3 regions of the Paenibacillus jiangxiensis genome follow, and region 2 is predicted to be linked to each of the others. Evidence: riboswitches for the same ligand, from Rfam matches in the RefSeq annotation. Region 2 holds a riboswitch; each other region holds the start of a gene.
What was found. Region 2 has a riboswitch for glycine ahead of gcvT (glycine cleavage system aminomethyltransferase GcvT). Riboswitches for the same ligand answer to the same signal wherever they lie in the genome.
Positions count from the first base shown of each region.

Region 1: another riboswitch for glycine. It lies ahead of sdaAB (L-serine ammonia-lyase, iron-sulfur-dependent subunit beta); the one in region 2 lies ahead of gcvT (glycine cleavage system aminomethyltransferase GcvT).
Region 3: another riboswitch for glycine. It lies ahead of ACI1P2_RS22575 (amino acid permease); the one in region 2 lies ahead of gcvT (glycine cleavage system aminomethyltransferase GcvT).

Region 1 covers NZ_JBJURI010000047.1:16,880-22,355, reverse strand. Annotated here, with positions in the region: gene ACI1P2_RS29355 (Ig-like domain-containing protein) at 1-1,221, shown strand, start outside; gene sdaAA (L-serine ammonia-lyase, iron-sulfur-dependent, subunit alpha) at 1,320-2,222, opposite strand; gene sdaAB (L-serine ammonia-lyase, iron-sulfur-dependent subunit beta) at 2,248-2,934, opposite strand; glycine riboswitch at 3,117-3,231, opposite strand; gene ACI1P2_RS29340 (amino acid ABC transporter permease) at 3,326-3,976, opposite strand; gene ACI1P2_RS29335 (amino acid ABC transporter permease) at 3,992-4,651, opposite strand; gene ACI1P2_RS29330 (transporter substrate-binding domain-containing protein) at 4,725-5,476, opposite strand, start outside.
Region 2 covers NZ_JBJURI010000013.1:64,293-69,768, forward strand. Annotated here, with positions in the region: gene ACI1P2_RS14100 (BglG family transcription antiterminator) at 1-249, opposite strand, end outside; gene ACI1P2_RS14105 (PTS mannitol transporter subunit IICB) at 326-1,786, opposite strand; gene gcvH (glycine cleavage system protein GcvH) at 2,298-2,693, opposite strand; glycine riboswitch at 3,071-3,149, shown strand; glycine riboswitch at 3,163-3,256, shown strand; gene gcvT (glycine cleavage system aminomethyltransferase GcvT) at 3,349-4,449, shown strand; gene gcvPA (aminomethyl-transferring glycine dehydrogenase subunit GcvPA) at 4,491-5,476, shown strand, end outside.
Region 3 covers NZ_JBJURI010000026.1:38,365-43,840, reverse strand. Annotated here, with positions in the region: gene leuA (2-isopropylmalate synthase) at 1-300, shown strand, start outside; gene ACI1P2_RS22580 (histidine kinase N-terminal 7TM domain-containing diguanylate cyclase) at 540-2,222, shown strand; glycine riboswitch at 2,345-2,425, shown strand; gene ACI1P2_RS22575 (amino acid permease) at 2,558-3,910, shown strand; gene ACI1P2_RS22570 (ABC transporter ATP-binding protein) at 4,000-4,803, opposite strand; gene ACI1P2_RS22565 (FecCD family ABC transporter permease) at 4,803-5,476, opposite strand, start outside.

The DNA of each region.
Region 1 (5,476 bases), on a different contig from region 2:
TCCCCGAATGGCGAACCCGTTCAATTGACAGCCAAAGTAACCTATACGGACGGATCGACGGAGGTTGTAACGGATAGCGCGACCTGGACATCGGATAAGGACAGTATTGTATATGTAAACAAGGGTAAGCTGACGGCTTACAACAAAGGGACTGCGGTTATTACCGCAACCTACAATGGCAAAACAGCAACAGTTACCGTTACAGTTGGCGAGCCTACGAAGCTGGAAGTGAAATCCAAATCACTCGTTCTCGATATTGATGATACGTATCAGCAGCAGCTGACGGTAACCTACAAAGATGGAACAACGGAAGATGTAACGAATGAAGCGGAATGGACCACAAGCAGCGCCAAAGCTGCGACGGTGGATTCTTCAGGCCTGATCACAGGTATTTCCGAGGGCGAAGCCACTATAACTGCAACCTATGGGAGTCTGAAAGCGACCGTTAAAGTGGAAGTTGGCCTTGCTGCTGAGCTTGAGGCTGATAAGTTTCTGATTGTCATGTCGGCCGGAGATGAACCACAACTGATTACACTCACAGCAACGAATTCGAAGGGCGATACAAGAAATGTAACGAAAGACGCGGAATGGTCTTCAAGCAGTACGGCGATTGCTTCCATCAAAAACGGCTATGTCACTGCTTATAAAAAAGGCAAAGCGAATATTACTGCAAAATATGGCGGCCAAAAGGTAACCATTACGGTTCAGGTAGACACGGCCACCAAAATTACAGCATCTGAAGTTGCCCTTTCGCTAAAAACCGGTGAAACAGGTAATCTTAAAATTACAGCAACGCTAAGCGACGGTTCGAAAGTCGACGTCACTAATAAAGCAGAATGGACAACAGGCAGCTACAAGGTGGCAACCGTGAAAGGCGGTACCGTAACGGCAACCGGATATGGAAAGACCAATATTACGGCAAAATACGGCGGTAAAACGGTCAGAGTGCCGGTTACGGTAGATGCACTGAAATACCTTGAAACCAGCGAGGTGTTGTTGAACCTTACTGTCGGCCAGCAGGTACAACTGACCGGAACGGCTACGTATATGGACGGTTCGGAGGGGGATGTAACGAAAAAAGGGGTGTGGGCCTCCTCCAGAATTCTTGTGGCTACGGCCAAAGACGGAGTGATAAAAGGCATCAGCAAAGGGAAAACCAACGTCACTCTGAAGTTTGCAGGCAAGACAGCCAAGGTTGTTGTCAATGTAACAGAAAAATAATTGGGTTATTAGCAGAAAGGCCGCTCCCGCTTAAACGGGAACGGCCTTCTTCTGTTATGTGCATGATGGCTTTGTACGCTGCTGAAGCAAGAACGGAACTAACTCTTATCCCTTGCCTCTGCCTTGCGACTGCCGGCCAGCGCTTCTGTCATCCGTCGGCCTGTCGGGGTTTGGGCAAGGCCGCCTTTGGCGGTCTCCCGGTGCTTGACGGGCATGGCGCTGCCAACTTCAAGCATGACGTCAATGACTTCATCCGATGGAATGGCACTGCGCACACCTGCCAGTGCCATATCGGCCGCAGCCAGAGCTGTTACCGCCCCGAGCCCGTTGCGCACGATACAGGGGATCTCGACGAGACCGGCAACGGGATCGCAGATCAGGCCCAGCGTGTTTTTCAGGGCCAGGCCGACAGCATGAACCGCCTGCTCGGGAGTGCCGCCGCGCAGCTCGACCATAGCGCCTGCAGCCATGCCGATGGCGGAGCCAATCTCAGCCTGGCAGCCTCCTTCGGCGCCGGAGATAAATGAGTTATTGGCGATCACATAACCGATGGCTCCCGCCGTGAAGAGGCCGCGAACCATATGCTCATCCGTCCATCCGAATCTCTCCTGCGCACTGATGAACACCCCTGGAATGACACCGCAGGAGCCGGCTGTAGGCGTAGCCACAATCCGGCCCATTGAGGCATTTACTTCGGAGACGGAAAGGGCGTAGGCCATGGCGAGCGCAGAGCCTTCTCCTGAGCAGGTTTCTCCCGACCGGAGATACTCCGCCACCCGTTTGCCGTCTCCGCCCGTTAAACCGCTGCGTGATACGGTATCCTCCGTCAGGCCGCGGCGTACGGCTTCCTTCATCACCTCGTAATAGTCGGCCATCTGACTGATCACGTCCTGGGCAGGCGTGTCCGTCTCCCGGGATTGTTCTTCAATCATTAGTGCGCTGATTGTTTTGGACTCCTGTTTGCAGATTTTGCTGATTTCGTGAAGATGACTGAAACGCATAGGTTTTTGCTCCTTTTAATATCTTCTATGGCTGCCGCCTGTTTTTGCTGCGGATATCGATATTTCTCACTTCATACATATGGGTTAGTGATTGCAGCTCGGTGATGACCTGTTCAGGGACAGCGCTGTCCGTCTCAATCGCTGTTAAAGCCTCACCGTCCCGCCCTTTGCGGTCAACATGCATATAAGCGATATTCACCCCTGCTGCCCCGAGTGAGGAGGTTACAGCCCCAAGCATGCCCGGCTTGTCGGAATGAAGCAGGATCAGAGCCGGGAATTCACCCGTCAAATTGACGCGGAACTCATTGAGTTGCTGCACATTTATATTTCCTCCGCCAATGGATGAACCGAGCAGCGTGCGCTTTTCACCGCCGCGCTGCAGTTCGAACCGGACCGTATTGGGGTGAGGAGCGGGGAGGCCGCTCGTAACAAACTCAAAGGTCATCCCGGCCTGCTTCGCACACTGCTCAGCATCGGGGATGCGGGCATCATCTGTGTCATAATCAAGCAGGCCGCCCAGCAGGGCCAGATCCGTCCCATGTCCTTTGTAAGTATCCGCGAAAGAGCCGTACAGTGTCATTTTGGCATGTTCAGGCACTCCACCAAGCCAGTGCCGGGCCATGCGGCCAAGGCGCACGGCACCGGCTGTATGCGAGCTTGACGGACCCGTCATGGCCGGGCCGATGATGGAGAATACATCCTTGAAGCGCACTTATCCATTCCTCCTTAATATGGTGCAGTATTCATTCACTTACTACGTTAATATGTAAGCGCAAAAAAAGGACAGAACAAGGAAATAGTCCCTTGTCTCTGTCCTTTGTACCTGAGAGTTTCTGACAGGCCTTGACCCGTCTTACCCCTTTGGTGGCTAAAAAAACGCACTCTCCAGAGCTGCGTCAGCTGGCGGTACATGTACCTGAGAGATTAACTGCCGGCCGGGTGCCGTGCAGCTTGCTCCTTCGGTGCCCTGTATCCTAAAAATCGATCAGGTCTCTCCCGTCAGCCTCATCCGCGGTGGTATTCAATTCAATGATTCAAATTAAGAGTAAAGGATAGCCGTAAACGTGTCAATGCTCATTGACCCATGACTAGCTCATGACTGTTCAGTGGGTCCGTACTTCCAGCTTCCTGGCAATTAGCGACATGCTGTAGTTCACGGCAAAATATAGGAAAGCCGCAAACAGTAGGGCAGGAACAACGAACGACTGGTTCTGAGCGCCGGCAATCTGCGCGCTGTGCGTCAGCTCAGGCAGCGAGATAATGACCGCCAGCGACGTATCTTTCATCAATGAAATATACTGGCTGACCAATGGCGGTATCATGCGCCGCAGGCCCTGCGGAAGAATGATATGCCACAGCGTCTGAACGTAATTCAGACCTGAAGACCGTGCGGCCTCAATCTGCCCTTTGTCAACAGACTTCAAGCCGCTGCGCACAACCTCGGCAATCATGGCCCCTTCGAAAATGGACAAACCGATGATGGCGGACCATTTCAAATCGACATCAAATCCGAGCGGCTTCAGGACGAGGAACAGGAAATAAATGATGAGCAGAAGCGGCAGGTTGCGGATCAGGTCAATAATGGTGGCAGCCGCCTGCGAAATAACAGGAATTCGGGTATAACGTAAAATTCCGAATATGATGCCCGCGATTGTGCTGATAACAATGGACCAGATGCCGACTTCCAACGTAAGGAGGAAACCCTGCAGTATAAATTTGACGTTAGGCCCAGTAAATAATCCTGTAAAATCCATAACAGGCTTCCCTCCTTAAGATGTTTTGGCCAGCCGCTTTTCCAGGTACAGCATGAAAAAGCTGAGCGGAAGGGTAACGACCAGATATAATAAAGCGGTGAACGCATAAACGCTGACAGGCAAGAATGTCTCCGAGTTGATCCGGTCGGACATCAGCATCAAATCCGCGCCGGCAACGACGGCAAGAATGGATGAGTTCTTGAACAAGTTAATGAACTGATTGCCGATGGCCGGCAGCGCAATCTTGATGGCCTGCGGCAGAATGATATGGATCATCGTTTGATTATACGTCAAACCGGACGAACGCCCTGCTTCCATCTGGCCTTTGGGCACCGTCTGAATGCCCGCCCGTATGGCTTCCGCTATATAAGCGGCGGTATAAATGGACAATCCAATAGTGCCTGAAGCAAAACCATCAAGGTTGATGCCGAGAGGACCAAGACCCAAATAGAAAATATAGACCGTAATCAACAGCGGGATATTCCGGAAGATTTCCACATAAACGGTACCAAGCCAATTCAGCGGCTTGAAGGGTGCTATCCGGAAAATGGCAATCAAGGCCCCAAGCAGAAAGCTTGACACAAGAGCAATCAAGCTGACCTTGATGGTGTTCAGGAAGCCTTCCATGTACAGGTCCCAATAATTGAACAGGACATTAACGTCAAAAGTTAGCATGTGCGGATCACACCTCCGTTAACCGATGGCAAGAAAGAAGGAGCACGCTGCTGCGGCTCCTTCCGCCATTCTCTTATTCAGGTTTAACGCCAAGCCATTGCTCATAAAGTTTGTCATATTCGCCGCTTGATTTCAGGTCAGCCAGCGTATCGTTTACTGCCTGCAGCAAATCAGTGGAGCCCTTCTTGACTGCGATGCCGTATGGTTCGTCAGTGAAGTTGCCGCCGACCAGCTGGAAGTTCGGGTCCTGCTGCTGCATACCAAGCAGAATTGCGTTGTCTGTAGTCAGAGCGTCGCCTTTATTGGCTTTGAGCGCGTTGAATGCGTCCTGATAGTTTTCAAACTCAAGTACTTCGGCATCCGGAGCCTTTTCCCTGATATTTTTTACGGAGGTGGAGCCTTTAACGGCCAGGACGGTTGTGCCTTTAGTTAAAGAATCTAAGCCGGTAATCGGGCTGCCTTTCGGAACGAGCAGAGACTGGCCTGCTTCAAAATATACGTCGCTGAAGTCTACCTGCTGTTTGCGTTCTTCCGTAATCGTCATGGTAGCGATGATCATGTCGATGTCACCGTTTTGCAGAAGCGGAATACGGGTCTTCGAAGTAACTTCCTTCAGTTCAATCTTGGATTCATCACCGAAAATATGTTTTGCGACTTGTTTTGCGACATCCACGTCGAAGCCTTCGATGTCACCGGTGCTGGTGTTTTTCAGACCGAACAGCTTCGTGTCGCTCTTAACACCGACAACGAGCTTGCCGCGCGCCTTGATGGCCTCCAGAGCGCTTTCCGCTTTCCCGCCGGACTCACCGGAAGTGCCGGTGGTTG
Region 2 (5,476 bases):
CTCCGAGCGAAAAAGCTGCTGACGAAGCTGGAAAAGCCGAGAGGGATCGGCATCCAAATGGATTCCGATCCCGGTTTTTTTTTCCAGCTTGACCCCATGGGGCTCCAGCCATTTCTCTACCGCACTCAGCTCACGCAAAACGGTTCTCGTGCTGACATTGATGCGGGCGGCAATGTCGCCCGCAGTCACCTCTCTGGTCTGCTGCAGCAGGAATTCAAGAATTTCGCTTTGTCGTTTGGTAATATTCATCGTACCGTCCTCCCGATTTCGCTCTTGAACTGCCTGTGCGTATGACCCGAAAAACTTTATTGTAAGGCATTACGAATTATTTTTTCAGGCGTTCCACAAGTTCCTCATATTCAGGGCTTTTCAGGAAGTTGTCGATGGAAATATGCTCCGCATTCGGCGCAACCGTTTTGGCACGGTCAGTCAGCGTTTTCTGTGTGATTACGATGTCGGCATCCTGCGGAATTTCGCTGATTGCGGTGTTCGTTACGACCACATCCACGCCGGCCTGCTTCATTTTCTTGCGGAGAATGGATGCGCCCATGGCGCTCGATCCCATACCTGCGTCACAAGAGAATACGATTTTATTGACATCGGTCTTAACGACATTGTTGGAAGCCAATGCTGCTGCACGATCCGCTTCACGGTTATCGGCTGCTACGGCTGCATTACCCGTTTTGCCTTGGTTTTTCATATCTTTCATACGTTCGGATGCATCTTCCAGGCTCTCATCTGTCTGTTTGCCTGTCTTCAGCAGAATCGCGGCAACGACGAAGGAGACAACCGCCGCTACTACGACACCGGCCAGCATCGGAAGATAACCGCCTTTTGGCGTCATAATAAAGTAAGCAAAGATACTGCCTGGCGAAGGAGCAGCTACCAGACCTGCGCCTGTGAGCATGAATGTAAACGTACCTGCAACACCACCGGCCATTGCAGCCAGGATCAGAATCGGTCTCATCAGAATGTACGGGAAGTAAATCTCATGAATACCGCCAAAGAAGTGAATGATCGCTGCGCCCGGAGCGGAAGCTTTAGCCGAACCGCGGCCCAGGAAGCAGTATGCAAGCAAAATGCCAAGACCTGGTCCCGGATTGGACTCCAGCATGAACAGAATCGATTTGCCCATTTGCGAAGCTTGCTCTGTTGCAATTGGTGTCAGGATACCATGGTTAATGGCGTTGTTCAGGAACAATACTTTACCAGGTTCAATGATGATGTTGACAAGTGGGAGCAATCCTGCGTCCATCAAGAACTGAACTCCGGACGACAGCACTTTACTGATCACTTCGATTACCGGACCGATAATCGTATGTGCAAGCAGTGCCAGAATGGCACCGATAATACCTGCGGAGAAGTTGTTAACCAGCATCTCGAAGCCGGATTTGATTTTGCCTTCAACCGCTTTGTCAAACTGCTTGATTACCCATGCCGCGAACGGACCTGCGGCCATGGCGCCAAGGAACATTGGAATGTCCGCGCCGACAATGACACCGATCGTCATGATCGCGCCGACCACACCACCGCGCTGTCCGTGTACCATTGTACCACCTGTGTAACCGATCAGCAGCGGCAGCAGGTATTTGATCATCGGATCAACAAGCGTGGCAAAATTTTCGTTTGGAATCCATCCTGTTGGAATAAAGAGGGCCGTAATCAAGCCCCAGGCGATAAATGCGCCCATGTTCGGCATAACCATGCCGCTCAGGAAGCGTCCGAATTTCTGCACTCCAACGCGCAGGCCTCCGCCGCTTCCGGACTTAGCGTCCACTGAACTCATATTGAAAACCTCCTCAATGTATTGAAACCTTCAGGTTAAGGATTCGTCAAAATTCGATACGAAATAAAGGAATTTGTCGCTTTTTCTGATTTTGTCAAATCCTTAGGTAAAAGGCCTCATATCCTTTTGCTTACCTTCATCCTAATTGAAAACGGTATCTCCATCAATAAAATGAAAATGCAGTTTCGTCATGAACGTTGATGACAAAATTTAAATTTAAGATTCTCGGGGGAAGAATAGTATGCTCTAAATACGATTCATATAGTCATACCTTAATATAAACGAACTTCGCCGGTATTAACCGCAATTTCCCTGAACATTATGTCTTGGTTCCAAAGTTGTTGACCAAACGGCAAAAAGCATGGCCGCTGTATCTCACATGAGATATCAGGCTGCCATGCTTATCAATATGCTTGCAAAAACGAATATACGCTTGCATACACTTTATGTCGTTTTTTCGAAAAAAACGTAGCAAATAGGACAAATATCCTATTTTAGAGTGAATGCTTCATTAAGCCTCTTCCACAAGCCGGCTATACGCTTCTGCACTCAGCAGTTTGCTTACTGCATCATTAATGTCGCCATCCACCTGGATTTCAAGCATCCAGCCATCCTCGTACGGCGAACTGTTGACCAGCTCAGGCGAATCCTGCAGCGACCCGTTCACTTTAATCACCGTACCGCTTACTGGAGCATACAGATCGGACACCGTTTTGACAGATTCGATTGTACCCACGCTTGCGCCAGCTTCCAGAGTTCCGCCTTCCTCGGGCAGCTCGACAAACACAATGTCGCCAAGCTGATGCTGCGCAAAATCGGAGATGCCGACCAGCAAGGTTCCTTCTTCCGTAATTTTCACCCATTCATGCTCTTCACTGTACAAATAGTTTTCTTTAACTTCGCTCATGTATACCGCTCCATTTCCACTGGAATTTTCGGCCATAAAACACTTTGATGTTCCCCTAAGCTGTTCTTTCGCTTTCTCTTTTTCAACGTAAGATTAAGCCAAGCAAGATTTAAATGTCAATATTGCTTACAAAAAACCACTTCTTTTTTTCCGGATTAAAGCACTAAAGGAAGGGTAATGGCTTACATTTTGTTATCCGTCTTAAAATATGACAAATTTATTGACATATGTCCGGTGATCGCGTATTAATGGTTATAGATTGAATAGCGGATGAACGTATAGGGAGAGATTACCGATATTCCGGGAAAATGATGCGCCAAGGCGCGTCTGAACAGGACCGGGCGGATTGGCAGTGTGAAGTGTGAAGCCAGCCCCGTGCTTGCCTTGTATCCGCGGAATCAGCAGGTAACGCCGAAGGAGTAAGCCGGCAAGCGGTGAATCTCTCAGGCAAAAGGACCTTTACCGGACGCAACTCTGGAGAGAATCCGCAGCAGCGGGTCACCCAAGGGGAAACCTGTAACCAAGCAGGGCAACTCTCAGGTATCAAGGACAGAGCTGAAGAATGGAATGGCTGGAAAGCCATGTCCCCCTTCTTTGGCCTGTCCTTCTTTGCTTTTCCATAAGCTGTGCCAACTCTTTTGCGAGGTGAATTGTGTTGACCGCATTGAAAAGAACACCACTGTACCCGCTGTATGCCGGGTATCCCGGCGTGCGCTGCATTGATTTTGGCGGCTGGGAGCTGCCTGTCCAGTTTAGCGGCATCCAAAAGGAGCACGAAGCCGTACGAGAACGGGCCGGACTGTTCGATGTCTCCCATATGGGAGAGTTCAACGTAACAGGCGCTGAAGCGGTAAGCTTTCTGCAGCATGTAACCACTAACGACGTATCCAGGCTGGAAGACGGCCAGGCCCAGTACACGCTGATGTGTTACCCGGATGGAGGTGTCGTGGACGACCTGCTTGTCTACAAACGCGGCCGCGATTCCTACATGCTCGTCGTGAATGCCTCGAATATCGAGAAGGATTGGGAATGGCTGCAGCAGCATAAACCGGCCGATGTGCAAATGGAAAATGTATCAGATCAAACTGCGCTGCTTGCCCTTCAGGGTCCTGCAGCAGTAGACATCCTTACCGGCACCGTAGACAGCGATGTCACTTCACTCGGCTCCTTCCGTTTTGTTGAGCATGCCAATTTGTTCGGGGCGTCAGCACTCATATCCCGCACTGGATACACAGGAGAAGACGGCTTCGAGATCTACTGCCGTACCGAGGATGCCCCGCTGATTTGGCAGGGGCTGATGAAAGCAGGGGAAACCCACGGGCTGGTGCCCGCCGGTCTGGGTGCACGGGACACGCTGCGCTTCGAAGCGAAACTGCCGCTGTACGGCCAGGAGCTGTCTGCGACCATTTCCCCGCTGGAGGCGGGCCTGGGCTTTTTCGTCAAGCTGGATAAAGGGCCGTTTATCGGTCATGAAGCACTGCTTGCACAGAAGGAGCAAGGGACTCCACGCAAGCTCGTTGGCCTGGAAATGCTGGACCGCGGCATTCCGCGTTCACATTATCCGGTATTCGCGGAGTCGGAGCAGATTGGCGAAGTGACGACAGGAACGCAGTCCCCTACCCTGAAGCGGAATCTGGGGCTTGCGCTGATTGACAGCCATTTTGCCCAGCTTGGCACGCAGGTTGAGGTAGAAATCCGGGGCAAACGCCTCAAAGCAGAGGTTATTAAGGCACCGTTCTACAAACGAACGAAATAGAGATAACCGGAACATAACGGATATTGAGAGGAGCGCAGCCAATGAATCAGCACAGATACTTACCGATGACCAAGCAAGATCGCGCCGAGATGCTTCATACAGTCGGCGCCGACAGCATTGAGGACCTGTTCAAGGATATTCCCGAAAAAATTCGTTTCCGGGGCGAGCTGCCCGTTTCTTCAAGACTGGATGAACGGGCCCTGACCCGCCATATGTCGGCGCTAGCCGGCAGCAATGCCAGCAGCGAGACCCACGCCAGCTTTCTGGGCGCAGGCATCTATGATCACCATATTCCGTCCGTGATTAATCATGTCATTTCCCGCTCGGAATTTTATACGGCATACACCCCTTATCAGCCGGAAGTAAGCCAGGGAGAGCTGCAGGCTATTTTTGAATTCCAATCCTATATATGCGAGCTTACCGGCATGGCGGTAGCCAATGCCAGTATGTATGACGGAGCCACCGCGCTGGCCGAAGCCGGCAATCTGGCGGCAGCCGCCACACGGCGCAAGCGCCTTGTCGTATCCCGCGCCGTTCATCCTGAAGCCCGGCAGGTGCTGAACACTTACGCGCACGGCCTCAACCTGGAGATTGTTGAGGTAGGTTGCAAAAATGGCGTCACCGATCCCGAGGCGCTCGCAGCAGCGGTAACGGAGGATACCGCCGCCGTGTTGGTGCAAAATCCTAACTTCTTCGGCTCCATTGAGAATCTCCGTCCAATGGCCGACCTGATTCATGCCCAAAAAGGGCTGCTAGTGGTCAGCTCCAATCCGCTCTCACTCGGGCTGCTAGAAGCGCCAGGCAAGCTGGGAGCTGATATCGTGGTAGGCGACGCGCAGCCGCTCGGCATCTCTTCTTCGCTCGGTGGGCCGACCTGCGGTTACTTTGCCGTATCACAGGAGCATATGCGCCGCATTCCGGGAAGAATCGTCGGCCAAACGAAGGACCGCAACGGCAAGCGGGGATTTGTTCTTACCCTGCAGGCACGCGAGCAGCATATCCGCCGCGAAAAAGCGACATCAAACAT
Region 3 (5,476 bases), on a different contig from region 2:
ACCATCGTCACGATTCGGACCGGCAATGAAGTCAAGGAAATTACAGGCACCGGGAACGGAAGACTCGATGCGATCAGCAATGCTCTGCAAACCGATCTTGGACTGAATTATACCGATTTGATCTACAAAGAACACGCTCTGGAAACCGGCTCTAAATCACAGGCTGTCTCTTATATCGGTATCACGGCTCCGGACGGCAGCGTGTACTGGGGCTGCGGCATTGATGTTGATATTATGACCTCATCTGTAAAAGCTCTGTTCAGTGCTGTGAATCAATTTAGCCGTAATACCCAGGTATAAGTCTGGTCAGCAGAGATTAGAATAGATCATGTCAATGATCCATTAATAAAGTAACTGTGACCCTTCTGCAGCATGCAAAAGGGTCTTTTGCTGTGGATAGCAAAGAGCGATTCGTATAGCCTGTTGTGGTTTTTTTTAGTGATCTTATGATATTTATTTTAATATTTATTTATAAGGAATATACTATAATAGAATCGATGTGAATTATCGAAGTTGTCGGATTAAAAAGGAGAAGATTTGTGAGCTTATCCGTATGGTACGATCTCTCTTTGTTCCTCCTGTTATTTGCATTATTCGTATATGTGTTTGCAACTGTTACAATTACTGATTTGCGTAAAGTTTACCTTTTGTTCCATTTCCTGATGATGCTTTGGCCGCTGTGTCAATTTGCTACAGGTATTACGCGTGATGGGCATTTACAGCTGTTATATGTGACCCTGTCTTTTGTTGCGCTTTCGATGTTGGGGAGTGGTTGGCTTCTTCTAACAGCCTTTCTTACCGGAAATGCAAATAGATTAGGAAGAAAGAGATTACTCTTGCTGTCGATCCCCGCTGTTGTTGCAGCAGTCGGCGTAGCCATGAACCCGTTTAACCTGTTCGTAAAACCGCTGGGTGGCGGGTACATACATAGAGAATACGGTCCATGGTTTTGGGTTGTGATCGTCATTTTATTATGCTATTTTTTTGCTTCGCTCTCTTTTTTATTTGGGGCATTCCATTCTTGCAGAACGATATTAACCATCAAAAAACAAGTCAAAATAACGCTCTGGGGAATCTTCGTGCTGGCCACTTTTGCATTAACGGACCTGCTTCTTAATGTGGTCTTAAGGGAGTGGCTCCCGATCGTTCCGGGGTTGACCTCGGCGGGCATTTTTATCTCTGCTTTATTTTTTGTATTTGTCATTAAAAGATACAATGTTTTGGATATTGTCACCATCGCTCATGATGATGTGATCAATACAATTCCGTATGGAATTATGGTAGTAGACGAGAACGAATCCATTATTGAAGTCAACAAAGCCTTACGGTTATTTGTGGATGTAAATGTGGGGGACTATTTTGATATGGAGAAATTTCTGGGATCTGTTCGAGTAGCTGGCAGCAGCCGGAGGTTCCTCGATCATTACAAGTATAAAAATAATACGTTATCTCAAATTGAAATTATCATTGGGCGAGATATCGTGAGTCATTTTATATTGCAAGCTTCTCCAATCGTTGACTCTTACCGTATGCAAATTGGTCGTATTCTTATGTTTCAGGATGTCTCGCAAGAGCGCTATCTTGTAAAAGAACTAAATCGGCAGAATGAAATCCTGCGGGAACGCAATCATTCTCTTGATAGCATTCGCAACGAATTATCCATAGCCAATCAAAAACTCAGGGAAATGGCGCTTACGGACAGCTTGACAAATTGCTACAATCGCCACTATTTAACCGAACAGTTAACTCAACAGATTAAAGCCAATATTCAAGATAGGACTCCATTTTCACTAATCCTGTTTGATGTGGATTTCTTTAAAGCCATTAATGACCGCTTTGGACATGTCATAGGGGATGAAGTCCTTTATCGTACTGCCCAGACCGTTAAACAATCTCTTCGCAGTACGGATATTCTAATCCGTTACGGCGGGGAGGAATTCATCATCTATTTGCCGGATACAGACCGCCGGTTAGCTGAAGAGCTGGCGGAACAAGTGAGATTATTGGTAGAGTCCACTCGCATTTTGGTGGGGCAAGAAAACGAACCTGTTTCCATTACCCTCAGCATGGGGGGATTATCTGTTGAAAATTTTGAACATGAACATTTACCGGCCAGTCCGGAAGGGGACTTAATAGGACTCCTTTCTGAGGCAGATAAGGCGCTTTATCAAGCCAAGGCGAATGGACGCAATCGGATTAGATTTGCTGAATATCAAAAATAGAATTTACCACTGTTGACATTTTATTTAACTGGGATTAATATTGAAAAAACATTTCGCAAGAAGTTGACACTTAAAAATTTTATAATAAGCAGGCTATGATTGCTATGGATCGTACTATAGCAGGAGCAGCTTCTGGAGAGACCGCGGGAATTCCGTGGCGCCGAAGGGTTCACCATCTCAGGCAAAAGGACAGAAGAGTACTAAGTAATCCATTTGTTATGCTGATTTTCAGTATAACAAAGCTTATTTATTATTCTTATGACCATGAGATTGGAGCGATCCAATCTCTTTTTTTATTTGGCAAAATTCCGTTTGACATTAAGGAGGGTCCGGTTTTGGCGCAACAAGAATTGAAGAGAAATTTGAAAAATCGGCACGTTCAGCTCATTGCAATCGGCGGGACCATTGGTACCGGGTTATTTTTAGGATCGGGTAAAGCAATACAGCTGGCAGGGCCATCCATTATCTTTGCTTATTTCATCGTGGGAATCGCCGTTTTTTTTGTGATGAGAGCGCTGGGAGAACTTCTGTTATCCAAAGCGGGGTATCAGTCTTTTACAGACATTACCGAAGATTATCTTGGGCCGCGAACAGCATTTGTAACCGGATGGACGTATTGGTTTTGTTGGATCATGATCGCTATGGCCGACATCATTGCCGTTGGGATATACGTGCAGTATTGGTTTGATATTCCCCAATGGATACCTGTGATCATTTGCTTGATCATTTTATTGGGACTGAATTTATTAACGGTTAAAAGTTTTGGAGAATTGGAATTCTGGTTTGCTTTAATCAAGGTCGTGACGATTCTCGCACTGATTGCCATTGGCATTATATTGCTGGTGCTGGGATTCAAAACGGATACGGGAGAGGTTGCTTTAAAAAATATTTGGGGGCATGGCGGTATTTTTCCAAACGGGATTTCAGGCTTCCTGCTTTCCTTTCAAATGGTTGTGTTTGCTTATGTCGGTGTGGAAGTGGTGGGTGTATCGGCGGCGGAAACATCCAATCCGGAAAAAAATATCCCATCAGCCATTAATAAAATTCCTTTAAGAATTCTGTTTTTCTACATTGGCGCATTGCTTGCCTTGTTATGCATTAACCCATGGACGGAGCTGAATGCGGCAGAAAGTCCTTTTGTTAAAACATTTAGTTTGGTGGGGATTCCCATTGCCGCAGGAATTATTAACTTCGTCGTATTGACGTCAGCCGCTTCCGGTTGTAACAGCGGAATGTTTTCAACAAGCCGGATCTTATATAATTTGGGCAGGAATAATCAGGGTCCGTCCAATTTAGCCAAACTGAATAAAAATCATGTACCAAGCAACGCGTTATTCATATCCACACTGGTTGTTTCCGTGGGGGCTCTTTTAAGCAAGCTGATTCCGGAACAAGCTTTTGGCATTGTGACAACCATTAGCGCCATTTGTTTTATTTGGGTTTGGGGTGTCGTTCTTATTTGCCATATAAGGTACAAGAAGACACAGCCGCAATTACATGAACAATCCAAATTCAAAGCACCGTTTACGCCGTTCATTAATTATGCTGTCCTGACGTTGTTTGCATTCATTCTTATGGTAATGCTCTTCGCTGATGAGACTCGTCCGGCGTTATTATTGACACCGCTCTGGTTTATTCTATTATTTGCTGTGTATGCAAGCAGAAGAAGGGGAAGAACAACAAAGTAAAAAAATCAGCAATCCATAGATGGCTGACATCCGCTACGCCATGTGTTAACGTGACCTGATGTGTAAAAGGCATCCGATTCGGGTGCCTTTTATTCATTCACATGGTATCGTCCTCTTGGTATCACCAACGGAGAACCAGAAACGGGGTCTTTGATCACCGTGCAATCGAGCCCGAAAATGTCCTTGACCAATGTGCTTGTTATCACCTTTGATGGCTCGCCCTCTGCCACAAGCTTTCCTTTTTGAAGCGCAAAAATATGGTCTGCGTATCGCGCGGACAAGTTGATATCATGAAGAACCATGACAATGGTAGTTCCGTGTTTTCGGTTAAGGTCTGTGAGCAGGTCAAGAATTTCCACTTGATAGGTGATGTCCAAATAGGTTGTCGGTTCATCGAGCAATAAAATATCTGTTTCTTGCGCCAGAGCCATGGCAATCCAGACGCGCTGTCTTTGGCCGCCCGACAGCTCGTCAATATGATGGTTGGCAAGCTCGGTTATATCCATAATTCTCATCGCTTCCGCAACGGCCTCAACATCCTTTTTTGTCCATCCGCTGAGTACGGATTGGTGCGGAAATCTTCCTCGTCCCACCAAATCCGCAACAGAAATTCCTTCCGGAACAATGGGGGACTGCGGCAGCAGTCCCAAGATTCTAGCCAATTGTTTTGGTGGAATTTTGCCAATCGGCTTTCCGCCAAGAGAGACATTGCCGGATGCAGGCTTTATCAGCCTTGCCAGTGTTTTCAGAAGGGTAGACTTTCCGCAGCCGTTTGCTCCAATAATAACGCTTATTTTATTACTGGGGATAACAAGGTCTACTCCTTGTATAACCGTTCTATTCTCATAACCTGCTACGATTTGTTCGGCTTGAAAAAGATGTGTCGGTTTCATTATAGTTCTCCCTTTCGATTCATTCGGATGAGCAGGAAGATCAGATACGGTGCTCCGAGTAATCCGGTTATAATGCCTACAGGGAATCTGTACTCAAAAGCAAATTGTCCGATTAGATCTGCCGCCAGAACCAAGTTGACACCAACAAGACCCGCCGGAATTGCGTTTGAGAAGCCAGCACCGGCTAATCTTTTTGCAATCGGTCCCGAAAGGAAGGAGACAAAGGCTATTGGGCCCGTGGTAGCGGTAGCAATAGCAATCATGCAGACGGAACTCAAAATAAGCGCTATTCTTGTCTTGTCCGTGTCCACACCGAGAGAAGTAGCCGATTGTTCTCCAAGCTCCAATATACTTAGATGTTTTCCCAGCACGATAACGATAGGCGCAAAGATCATAACCGTTATCACAAGAGGCGGGAGTTCGTCCATTTGAGAGCCATTAAGGCTGCCGGTGAGCCACCTGAGTGCTGCGGGAATATCCTGTTGTGCACCAATCAGCAGAAGATAGGATATCATGGCATCAAGCATGGCCTGTATGCCGATTCCGATCAGAATTAACCGCCCGACCGAAAATGATTTTCCTCTGGACAATATATAAATGAGTATTACTGTAGCAAGACCTGCAATGACTGAAGCAACGGAAATGACAGCTCCGCTAGTATGAAATATGGTTA